Regions from separate parts of the Variovorax sp. NFACC27 genome, predicted to be linked through region 2. Evidence: predicted binding sites of a transcription regulator. Region 2 holds the regulator's gene; the other holds the start of a gene.
The links. Region 2 encodes HrcA, which represses chaperone genes, less so after heat shock. Its sites were predicted from a motif close to TTAGCACTCNNNNNNNNNGAGTGCTAA; they were not measured.
Positions count from the first base shown of each region.

Region 1: a site for HrcA is predicted at 2,477-2,503, ahead of ABL840_RS07585 (co-chaperone GroES). Genes of this name have one in related genera too.

Region 1 is NZ_CP157613.1:1,630,450-1,636,428, reverse strand. It holds gene ABL840_RS07595 (heavy metal translocating P-type ATPase) at 1-1,783, opposite strand, end outside; gene ABL840_RS07590 (universal stress protein) at 1,886-2,329, shown strand; gene ABL840_RS07585 (co-chaperone GroES) at 2,593-2,883, shown strand; gene groL (chaperonin GroEL) at 2,915-4,567, shown strand; gene xylB (xylulokinase) at 4,729-5,979, opposite strand, start outside.
Region 2 is NZ_CP157613.1:7,004,532-7,010,510, forward strand. It holds gene ABL840_RS32795 (RelA/SpoT family protein) at 1-906, shown strand, start outside; gene greB (transcription elongation factor GreB) at 914-1,489, opposite strand; tRNA gene ABL840_RS32805 (tRNA-Arg) at 1,546-1,622, opposite strand; tRNA gene ABL840_RS32810 (tRNA-Arg) at 1,749-1,825, opposite strand; tRNA gene ABL840_RS32815 (tRNA-Ile) at 1,908-1,984, opposite strand; gene hrcA (heat-inducible transcriptional repressor HrcA) at 2,016-3,023, opposite strand; gene ABL840_RS32825 (NAD kinase) at 3,055-3,966, shown strand; gene recN (DNA repair protein RecN) at 3,968-5,650, shown strand; gene rapZ (RNase adapter RapZ) at 5,647-5,979, shown strand, end outside.

The sequences.
Region 1 (5,979 bases), 2.9 Mb from region 2:
CCTCGACCAGCACGAAGCTGGCGAGCCACCCCTGCTCGTCCGCGAGATGGACCTGCGCGGCATCGACATCCAGCGGCGCCACGCCGCAAAAAGCCGGCGAGCCGAGGCGCACGCGGCGGCTCGTTTCGACAGCCGCGCGCACGCGCAGCATCCGGCCTTCGATGCCCTGGCCCGCCGTCTCGGCGACCTTGTCCGCTGTCCAGCCGGGCGCAGAACGGAATTGCGCGTTCCACGCGTTCACCAGCGCCTGCGCGACAGGATGCAGCGACTGCGCGCCGAGCGCGGCAGCCATCTCCAGCGCATCGCCGGGCCGCATGCCCTGGCGGCAGTAGATGCGCTCCAGCCGCGGCATGTCGCCGGTCAGGGTTCCCGTCTTGTCGAACACGACGGTGTCGACCGACGCGAGCGCCTCCAGCGCCTGCAGGTTGGAAGTCATCACTCCGCCGCGCGCCAGCGCACCGGCACTGGCGAGCATGGCGGCCGGCGTCGCGAGCGAGAGCGCGCATGGGCAGGTCACGATGAGCACCGCCACGGCGACCATCAGCGCCTTGCCCGGATCCGTCGGCCACCAGAACGCCGCCGCCATTGCCGCCGATGCGAGCACCGCGACGAGGAAGGGACGCGCCACCCGGTCGGCAAGCAGCGCGAGCCGAGGCTTGCGCGAGGCGGCGCTCTCCATCAGGCGGACGATCTGCGCAAAGCGCGTGCCCTCGCCCACCGACTCGATCCGCACCCGGACCGGCGCCGAGAGGTTGTGGCTGCCGGCCAGCACGCGGTCGCCGCGAGGACGCGGCACGGGCCGGGACTCGCCGGTCAGCAGCGCCTCGTCGGCGCTGGTGTCGCCCTCGATCACTACGCCGTCCGCGGGAAAGGCTTCTCCGGGGCGCACGCGCACCACGTCTCCCGCCACCAGCCGCCGCACGGCCACCCGGCTCCAGCTGCCGTCGGGAGCGAGGCGGTCGATGCTGTCGGGCAGCCGGTTCATCAAGGCGTCGAGGGCGCCGGCGGTGCGCTCGCGCAGGCGCGCCTCGAGCCAGCGGCCCGTGAGCAGGAAGAAGACGAACATGGTCAGCGAGTCGAAGTAGACCTCGTGGCCGAGCGGTCCCGTGGCATCGAAGGTGGCGGCAGTGCTGACCGCGAAAGTCGCGAGCACGCCGAAGGCCACCGGAAGATCCATTCCGACCCGGCCCATGCGCAGGTCGCGCCAGGCGCTGCGGAAGAAGGGGCCGCAGGAGAAGAGCACGACGGGCAGGGTCAGCACCCACGAAGCCCAGCGCAGCAGCTGCGCCGAATCGGCGTTCATGTCGCCGGGCCGTGCGACGTAGGCCGGATAGGCGTACATCATCACCTGCATCATGCAGAAGCCCGAGACCAGCCAGCGCCACAGCGCCAGCCGCGATTCGCGCCGGCGCAGTTCCCTGGCGGAACGGTCGCCGCCCGGCAGCAGCGGATGGCCGGCCTTCGCGCAGGCCTCGAACCACCGCGAAGGACGGGTCTGCGCAGGCGACCAGACAACGCGGGCGCGCCGACTCGCCGCGTTGACCTGCGCATCGATCACACCCGGCACCTGGCGCAGCGCGGCCTCGACGGTGAACGCGCAGGCCGCGCAGTGCATGCCCTCGACCACGACCTGCGACTCCCAGCGGCCGCCGTCGGCGGCATCCAGCTCGCGGCCGAACGCGGGCCATTCGGCCGGGTCATCCAGCACCTGCCAGGCCGGGTCGCCGGCTGGGGCAGGAAGTACGGGGATCGCGGCGCGGTCGGGGGCGAGCGTGGCATTCATCGGCCGAGCCTAAGAGGCGCACCACGCGAGGCGCTTGATCTGAATCAAGCCGCATGGCGCGGTGCCTGCCTAAGCTCGGCCGCACACAACGTGGAGCCCCTCATGTTCAAACGCATCCTCGTCGCCACCGACGGCACGGCCCTTTCCAAGAAGGCCGTCGACAGCGCCATCGCGCTGGCGGTGCAGAACGACTCGGACCTGGTCGCATTGACCGTCGTTCCCCGTTACCCCAAGAGCTATTTCGAAGGTTTGATGAGCTTCTCCGCCGAGGACATCGGCCGCATCGAGAAGCAGTGGGCGGACAAGGCGCAGGCGATGCTCGACAAGATTCGGGACCGCGCGCGGGAACGCGGCGTGCGGATCAGGACGGCTCAGGCCAGCTCCGACCTGGTCGCCGAATCGATCGTCGCCGCGGCGAAGAAGCACAGGAGCGACCTGATCGTGATGGCCTCCCATGGACGCAAGGGTCTCAAGCGCCTCCTGCTGGGAAGCGAGACGCAGCAGGTTCTCGTTCGATCATCGCTGCCGGTTCTGGTATTGCGGTAGGGCTGGCTGAAGGGAGCAGGCCTGCGCAGCGCCGGCGGCTTTCCTCTGGCTCCAATTTTACCCGGGCAAATTAAAGCCAAGATTGGACGGCCCAATGGCGCCCGCAACCACCCCGCATCCTTGAAACGTCATCGATTGCCCTTATGATTAGCACTCGCTGCTGATGAGTGCTAACAGCCCTCGCTTCCAGCCGATGGGCTGCCGGGCTCCGGTCCGGCACCCGACCACAAACCCGTTTCTTATCCATACATCCAGGAGATGCAATGAAACTTCGTCCTTTGGCCGATCGCGTGATCGTCAAGCGTGTTGACAGCGAAACCAAGACCGCATCGGGCATCGTGATCCCCGACGCAGCCGCCGAGAAGCCCGATCAGGGTGAAGTCCTGGCCGTGGGCCCGGGCAAGCGCAACGACAAGGGCGAACTGGCCGCACTGACCGTGAAGGTCGGCGACCGCGTCCTGTTCGGCAAGTACAGCGGCCAGACCGTCAAGGTCGGCGGCGACGAGCTGCTCGTCATGAAGGAAGACGACCTGTTCGCAGTCGTCGAGAAGTAATTCAACAGATCCCCATTCGGAGTAATAGAACATGGCAGCAAAAGACGTAGTCTTCGGCGGCGAAGCCCGCGCACGCATGGTCGAGGGTGTGAACATCCTGGCCAACGCAGTCAAGGTGACCCTGGGCCCCAAGGGCCGCAACGTGGTGCTCGAGCGCTCGTTCGGCGCCCCCACCGTCACGAAGGACGGCGTGTCGGTCGCCAAGGAAATCGAACTGAAGGACAAGCTGCAGAACATGGGCGCCCAGCTCGTGAAGGAAGTGGCCTCCAAGACCAGCGACAACGCTGGTGACGGCACCACCACCGCGACCGTGCTGGCACAAGCCATCGTTCGCGAAGGCTTCAAGTACGTGGCCGCCGGCATCAACCCGATGGACCTGAAGCGCGGCATCGACAAGGCCGTGTCGGCCCTGGTCGAAGAGCTGAAGAAGGCTTCGAAGCCCACCACCACGTCGAAGGAAATCGCTCAAGTCGGCTCGATCTCGGCCAACAGCGACGAAACCATCGGCAAGCTCATCGCCGACGCGATGGACAAGGTCGGCAAGGAAGGCGTGATCACTGTCGAAGACGGCAAGTCGCTCGAAAGCGAACTGGACGTCGTCGAAGGCATGCAATTCGACCGCGGCTACCTGTCGCCCTACTTCATCAACAACCCCGAGAAGCAATCGGCGCTGCTCGACAACCCCTTCGTGCTGCTGTTCGACAAGAAGATCAGCAACATCCGTGACCTGCTCCCCACGCTGGAACAAGTCGCCAAGGCTGGCCGTCCCCTGCTGATCATTGCCGAAGAAGTCGAAGGCGAAGCCCTGGCTACGCTGGTCGTGAACACGATCCGCGGCATCCTGAAGGTCGTGGCCGTCAAGGCTCCTGGCTTCGGCGACCGCCGCAAGGCCATGCTGGAAGACATCGCCATCCTGACGGGCGGCAAGGTCATCGCTGAAGAAGTGGGCCTGACGCTCGAGAAGGTGACGCTGGCCGACCTGGGTCAAGCCAAGCGCATCGAAGTGGGCAAGGAAAACACCATCATCATCGACGGCGCCGGCGCTGCTGCCGACATCGAAGCCCGCGTGAAGCAAGTGCGCGTGCAGATCGAGGAAGCCACCAGCGACTACGACCGTGAAAAGCTGCAAGAGCGCGTGGCCAAGCTGGCCGGCGGTGTTGCCGTGATCAAGGTTGGCGCTGCCACCGAAGTCGAAATGAAGGAAAAGAAGGCTCGCGTCGAAGACGCCCTGCACGCCACCCGCGCTGCAGTGGAAGAAGGCGTGGTTGCCGGCGGCGGCGTGGCTCTGCTGCGCGCCAAGCAAGCCGTGGGCGACAAGGTCAAGGGCGACAACGCCGACCAGGACGCCGGCATCAAGCTGGTGCTGAAGGCCATCGAAGCTCCCCTGCGCGAAATCGTGAACAACGCCGGCGGCGAAGCCTCGGTGGTGGTGAACGCGGTTCTGGCCGGCAAGGGCAACTACGGCTTCAATGCCGCCAACGACACGTACGGCGACATGCTCGAGCTGGGCATCCTGGACCCGACGAAGGTCACCCGCACCGCACTGCAGAACGCCGCCTCGGTGTCCTCGCTGCTGCTGACGACCGAAGCCATGGTGGCTGACGCTCCGAAGGACGACGCTCCTGCCGGCGGCGGCATGCCCGACATGGGTGGCATGGGCGGCATGGGCGGCATGGGCATGTAATTGGCTCGCCCCCAGGCTGCGCGGACACTTCGTGTCCGCTACGCCTACCCCCTACCGGGGGCGACACCTGCGGACCGGCCAAGCCGGATCCGCGGTGTCCCGCGAAATGAAAAAAGCCCGTCTCCGACGGGCTTTTTTCATGGTCGTGGCAATCGTGCCGTTTACTGAAACTGGTCTCGCAGTGACTTGTACAGCGCCTGGAAGCGCGCGTGCCTTGTCCTGCGGACATCGGCACCCTCGGTCGACGGCATCAACTGCTGCTTCACCGGCGGCAGCGTGCACACCTTTGCGACCTCGCCGCCATCGGCCAGCCATGCCAGCCGCGCCGCCCCCAGCGCCCCGCCCGTCTCGCTGCCCGCGTAGAGAGTGAGCGTCACGCCGAAGATGTCGGCCAGCAGCTGCCCCCACCACACGCTGCGCGCACCGCCGCCTACAAGCGCCATCTCGCGTAGCGGCATGTCGGCAGGCAGCCGCAGGGTGTCGAAGCCGTCGCGCAGGCCGAAGCTCACGCCCTCGACCACGGCGTAGGCGATCTCCGCCGGGCCATGCGCGTGCGTGAGGCCGAAAAGCACGCCCTGCGCGTTCGGGTTGTTGTGCGGCGATCGCTCGCCCGAGAGGTACGGCAGGAACAGCGGGCAGCGTTCTCGCTGCGCCGGAGAAACGCTCGCCGCCGCTTCGAGCAGCGCTGCCTCGTCGGCGAACTTGAATGTCTTCGCGGCCCAGCTCACCGCGCTCGCGGCCGAGAGCATCACCGACATCTGGTGCCAGCGCTTCGGCAGCGCATGGCAGAAGGCGTGCATCGCCTGCGCGGGGTTCGGCAGGAAGCGGTCGGTCGACACGAACACCACGCCCGAAGTGCCGAGCGACACGAAGCCCTGCCCCGGCTCGACCAGCCCCATGCCGACCGCACTCGCTGCGTTGTCGCCGGCGCCGCCCGCGATCTTCACGTCGTCGCGCAGGCCCCAGCGCACCGCAAGTTCGGGCTTGAGCCGCGCCGAAACCTCGCTGCCCTCGACCAGCCGCGGCATGTGCGCGCGCGTGAGCCCCGTGGCCGCGAGCAGCTCGTCGGACCAGTCGCGAGCCCCCACGTCGAGCCACAGCGTGCCCGCCGCATCCGACATCTCGCTGACGGCCTCGCCGCTGAGCATGAAGCGCAGCCAGTCCTTCGGCAGCAGCACGCGCGCGACGCGGCTGAAGACTTCGGGCTCGTGATCGCGCACCCACAGCAGCTTGGGCGCGGTGAAGCCGGGCATCGCGAGGTTGCCGGCGATCTCGCCCAGCCTGGGTACGGCACGCGCGAGCGCTTCGCACTGCGGCCCGCTGCGGCCGTCGTTCCACAGGATCGCGGGGCGCAGCACCTCGCCCGCTTCGTCGAGCAGCGTGGCGCCGTGCATCTGGCCCGAAAGGCCGAT
Region 2 (5,979 bases):
ATCAACGGCGACCAGGTGCCGCTGCGCACCGAGCTCAAGAACGGCGACGTGGTCGAGGTGATCACGGCGCCGGTGTCGACGCCCAATCCTGCCTGGCTGGGCTTCGTGCGAACCGGTCGGGCGCGCTCCAAGATCCGCCACTACCTGAAGACGCTGGCGCATGCCGAGTCCGAAGGCCTGGGCGAGAAGCTGCTCGCGCAAGCATTGCGCGCCGAGGGCCTGAGCAAGCTGCCCGAGGACGACGAGGAACATCAGGCGCTGTGGGAGAAGCTGCTGCGCTTCACCGGCAACCGCACCCGCTCCGAACTGCTGACCGACATCGGCCTTGGCAAGCGCATCGCGAGCATCGTCGCGAAGCGTCTGGTGGCAATGCTTTCCGAACTGGGCGAACGACCCGACGCGCTGCTGCTGAGCCGCGAGCGCTTCATTTCTCATGAAACGGTGTCGCAAGGCGCTGTCACGCTGGACGGCAGCGAGAACTCTTCAGTGCGCTTCGCGCTGTGCTGCCGGCCGATTCCCGGCGACCCGATCGTCGGCTACCTCGGCCATGGCGAAGGCCTGGTGGTGCACACCGAAGACTGCGGCGTCGGCCAGCGGCTGCGCCACAAGGATAGCGAGCGCTTCTTCGCCGTCGAGTGGGCGGACGAGCCGACGCGTGCTTTCGAGACCGGGGTAGTCATTACCGTGCGCAATGACAAGGGCGTGCTGGCGCGTGTCGCAGCCACGCTGGCCGATGCAGAGGCCGACATCACGCACGTGGAGATGGCCGACGAAACTCCGCAGGATTCGACCGACCTGCGCTTCGTGATCGCAGTGCGCGACCGCGCGCATCTGGATGCGGTACTGCGCGCGGCGCGGCGTACGGCATCTGTACTGACCGCTTCCAGGACGGTTCCCGCGCCCTGACCCTCCGTTATTCCACAGCCGGGCCCGGCGCCGGATAGCTCACGGACAGGATCTCGACATCGTGCGCCCCACCCGGCGTGACGAGCTTCACCACGTCACCCTCGCGCGACTTCAAGAGCGCCCGCGCGATCGGCGATATCCAGCTGACCTGCGACTTCGCACTCTCCGCTTCGTCGATGCCGAGGATCGTGACGCTGCGCTCGGCGCCGGTTTCGTCGGCATAAAGGACGGTGGCACCGAAGAAGACCTGATCGCGGCCATGGTGCACCGATGGATCGGTGACCTCCGCGATCTCGAGGCGCTTGGTGAGAAAGCGGATGCGACGATCGATCTCGCGCAGGCGCTTCTTGCCGTAGAGGTAGTCGCCGTTCTCCGAGCGATCGCCGTTCTTCGCGGCCCAGTGCACGGTCTCGACGATCTTCGGGCGCTCCTCGTCCATCAGCTGCAGCAGTTCGTCGCGCAGACGTGCGTAGCCTTCGGGGGTGATGTAGTTCTTGCCGCCCGCGGGGATCGGAGGCGAGGCACCATCGGCGCCGTCGTCGTCTCCGTCGGAATCCGTTTCCTTGGTGAATGCCTTGTTCACGCCAAACCTCCGAAAAGAAAAAAGCCCGCAACTCGCGTTGCGGGCTTTCTTTATAGTGGTGCGGCTGGCAGGAATCGAACCCACGACCCCTTGGTTCGTAGCCAAGTACTCTATCCAGCTGAGCTACAGCCGCACAGCTAGCGATTATAGCCCGCTTTATTGTCCTTTTCGGATTTACTCTGGCGAACTGTCATGAAAGTGGCGCAAAGCCCGAAAAAGAAAAATGCCCGGAAGACGAATCTTCCGGGCATTTTCAAGATGGTGCGGCTGGCAGGAATCGAACCCACGACCCCTTGGTTCGTAGCCAAGTACTCTATCCAGCTGAGCTACAGCCGCGAAGCTCTCGATTATAGCCTGTTTTTGGCTGCTCCCCGAAAGCACGACAAAAGATGCAAAGATCGAATCGCCGAGGGAGTGGTGGTAGGCCGTGCTGGGCTTGAACCAGCGACCAACGGATTATGAGTCCGCTGCTCTAACCAACTGAGCTAACGGCCCACGCGGAACGATTCTATTCGCGCCGCGCGACCTACTTGCGATGACTCAGCGCATTGCTCACCAGACGCGACGTGATGTCGACGATCTGAATCATGCGCTCGTAAGGCATGCGCGTCGGCCCGATCACGCCCAACGTGCCCACGACCTGCCCGTCGACCTCGTAGTTGGCGCTGACGATGGACAGCTCCTCGAACGGCACCACCTGGCTCTCGCCGCCGATGAAGATGCGCACGCCCTCGGCCTTGCTCGACACGTCCAGTAGGCGCATCAGCTGGGCCTTCTGCTCGAAGAGCTCGAAGGCGCGGCGCAGCTGCCCCATGTCGCTGGAGAAATCGCTCACTGCCAGCAGGTTGCGCTCGCCGGAGATCACGACGTCGTCTTCCTGCGCCTCGGTCAGCACTTCGGAGCTGACCTGCACAGCGGCCTGCATCAGCGTCGCGATCTCGCCGCGCAGCATCTCGATCTCGGACTGCAGCCGGTCGCGCACCTGCTCGATGGTCAGGCCCGCATAGTTCGCGTTGATGTAGTTCGAGGCCTCGACCAGTTGCGACTGCGAATAGTCGGCCTCCGGAAAGATCACGCGGTTCTGCACGTCGCCGTCCGGCGAGACGATGATCACCAGCAGGCGCCGCTCCGACAGCCGCAGGAACTCGATCTGCTTGAACACCGATGCGCGCCGCGGCGCCATCACCACGCCGACGAACTGCGACATGTTCGACAGCAGGTGCGCAGCATTGGCGATCACCTTCTGCGGCTGGTCGGGCGCGAGGCTCGGCGCGGTCATCTGCTCGCGCTGGGCGGTCAGCATCGTGTCGACGAAGAGGCGATAGCCGCGATGCGTTGGAATGCGGCCAGCCGAGGTGTGCGGGCTGGCAATCAGCCCCAGCGCCTCGAGGTCGGACATGACGTTGCGGATGGTTGCCGGCGACAGATCGAGCCCCGAGGAACGCGAAAGCGTCCGCGAACCCACGGGTTGCCCGTCAGCGATGTAGCGCTCGACGAGCGTCTTGAGCAGCAACTTGGCACGGTCGTCCAGCATTGCAAGATTTTAGTGTTGTAATTTGTGAGATATGACCTCTCGCTTTCGTCACGTAGCCCTGATCGGCAAATACCAGGCTTCCGGCGCCCGGGCGCAGGCGGATGCGCGCGACAGCGTCATGGAGGGCATCGGCGCCTTCCTCGAATCCCAGGGCTGCACGGTGTTCGTAGAGCGCCCGACATGCGAAGAAGCCGATGACGGCGCCCCCGCCCATCCGCGCTACCAGGCCCTCACCGTCGAGGAAATCGGCCAGCGCTGCGACCTAGGCCTCGTGGTCGGCGGCGACGGCACCATGCTCGGCATCGGCCGGCAACTCGCCAGCTACGGCATTCCGCTGATCGGCATCAACCGCGGCCGGCTCGGCTTCATCACCGACATCCCGCTCGACAACTACCAGGCCACGCTCATTCCGATGCTGGCCGGCGAGTACGAGGAAGACCACCGCAGCCTGATGCAGGCGCAGGTCGTGCGCGACGGCGTATCGGTGTTCGACGCCTTTGCGATGAACGACGTGGTCGTCAATCGCGGCGCCACCTCCGGCATGGTCGAGCTTCGCGTGTCGGTGGGCCGCCATTTCGTTGCCAACCAGCGCGCCGACGGCCTGATCATCGCCACGCCCACCGGCTCGACCGCCTATGCGCTGTCGGCCGGCGGGCCACTCTTGCATCCTGCCGTGCCGGGCTGGGTGCTAGTACCCATCGCACCACACACGCTGTCGAACCGCCCCGTGCTGCTGCCCGACGCCGACGAGATCGTCATCGAGCTGGTCGGCGGCCGCGACGCCAGCGCCAATTTCGACATGCAGTCGCTGGCCTCGCTGGCGATTGGCGACCGCGTGGTGGTGCGCCGCTCCGACTTCCGCGTGCGCTTCCTGCACCCGCGCGGCTGGAGCTATTTCGACACGCTGCGCAAGAAACTTCACTGGAACGAAGGGGGCTCCTGAAATGGCGCTGCGACGCATCGCACTGCGCGACTTCGTGATCGTGCGATCACTCGAACTCGACCTGTCCGGCGGCTTCACGGTATTGACCGGCGAAACCGGCGCGGGCAAATCCATCCTGATCGACGCGCTGCAGCTGGCGCTGGGCAATCGCGCCGATGCCGGCGCGGTGCGCGAAGGCGCCGAGCGGCTCGACGTGAGCGCCGAGTTCGATGCCGATCCAGCCCTCGGCAGCTGGCTCGACGAAGGCGGCTTCGAAGCCGGCGACGCGCTGCTTTTGCGCCGCACGGTCGACCTGCAGGGCCGCAGCCGCGGCTGGATCAACGGCAGCCCCGCCACCGCCACGCAGCTGCGCGAACTCGGCGACCGCCTGCTCGACATCCACGGCCAGCACGCCTGGCAGAGCCTGACGCGGCCCGAGGCGGTGCGCGGCCTGCTCGATGCCTACGCCGGCGTGCGCACCGACGCGCTCGATGCCGCATGGCAAGCCTGGCGACAAGCGCTTTCCGCGCTCGAGCACGCGCGCTCGGCGCAAGACTCGCTGCAGCGCGAACGCGAACGGCTGCAATGGCAGATCTCCGAAGTCGCCAAGCTCGCGCCGGGCGCCGACGAGTGGGAGGAGCTCTCCACCAACCACTCGCGCATCTCGAACGCGCAGGCGCTGATCGACGCGGCACAGGGCGCCAGCCAGGCGCTCGAAGACGACGACAACGGCGCCCTCTCCGCGCTTCAGCGCGCGACCACGCTGCTGCAGAACTGCGAGCACATCGAGCCCGAGTTCCGCGCACTGGGCGAGGTGCTCGCCTCCTGCGTGGCGCAGGCCTCCGACGCGGCGCACACGCTGCACGGCTACCTTCGCGATGCCGACACCGACCCGCAAAGCCTCGCCGAACTCGACGAGCGCATGGGCTTGTGGATGTCGCTCGCGCGCCGCTACAAGCGCCCGCCGGTCGAGCTGCCGGCGCTGCTGGCCGGCTGGCAGGCCGAGCTGCAGGCGCTCGACGCGCAAAGCGATCTCGAAGGCCTGGAACGCGCCGAGCAGGCCGCGCAGCAGGCCTACATGAAGGAAGCCAAGGCGCTGGGCAAGGCCCGCAAGCAGGCCGCGCCGCGCCTCGGCCAGGCCGTCACCGACGCGATGCAGGGCCTGGGCATGCAGGGCGGGCGCTTCGAAGTCGAACTTCAGCCGCTGGCACAGCCCAGCCGCGCAGGCCTCGAGGACGTCGCCTTTCTCGTGGCCGGCCACACCGGCAGCACGCCCCGGGCCATCGGCAAGGTGGCTTCGGGCGGCGAACTGTCGCGCATCGCACTGGCCATCGCAGTCACCACCAGCCAGCTCGGCGCCGCGCAGACGCTGATCTTCGACGAGGTCGACTCCGGCGTTGGCGGCGCGGTCGCGGAGACCGTCGGCCGCCTGATGAAGCAGCTCGGCCGCGATCGCCAGGTGCTCGCCGTGACCCACCTGCCCCAGGTGGCCGCCTGCGCCGACCACCACCTCGTGGTGGCCAAGCGCCAGACAGCCGCAACCGGCAGCGACGGCCCGCGCACCGAGAGCGGCGTGTCGCGCCTCGACGACGACAGCCGCGCCAGGGAAATCGCCCGCATGCTGGGCGGCGAGAAGGTCTCGCAGACCTCGCTCGCCCACGCGCGCGAAATGCTCGGCCACAAGACTTCGGCAGCCCTGCAATGACCCTCGATCTCGTGCTCATCACGGGCATGTCGGGTTCCGGCAAGTCGGTGGCCCTGCATGCGCTGGAAGACGCGGGCTACTACTGCGTCGACAACCTGCCGCCCGAGCTGCTGACCTCGTTCATCGCGCTGCAGCACGAGCAGCAGGCCACGCGCGTGGCCATTGCCATGGACGTGCGAAGCGGCGTCTCGCTGCCCATCGTTCCGCAGCAGCTCGAGGCGCTGCGCCGCGACGGTGGCATCTCGCTGCGCTCGCTGTTCCTCGACGCGACCACCGACGCCTTGCTGCGCCGCTACTCCGAAACCCGCCGCCGCCACCCGCTCTCGCGC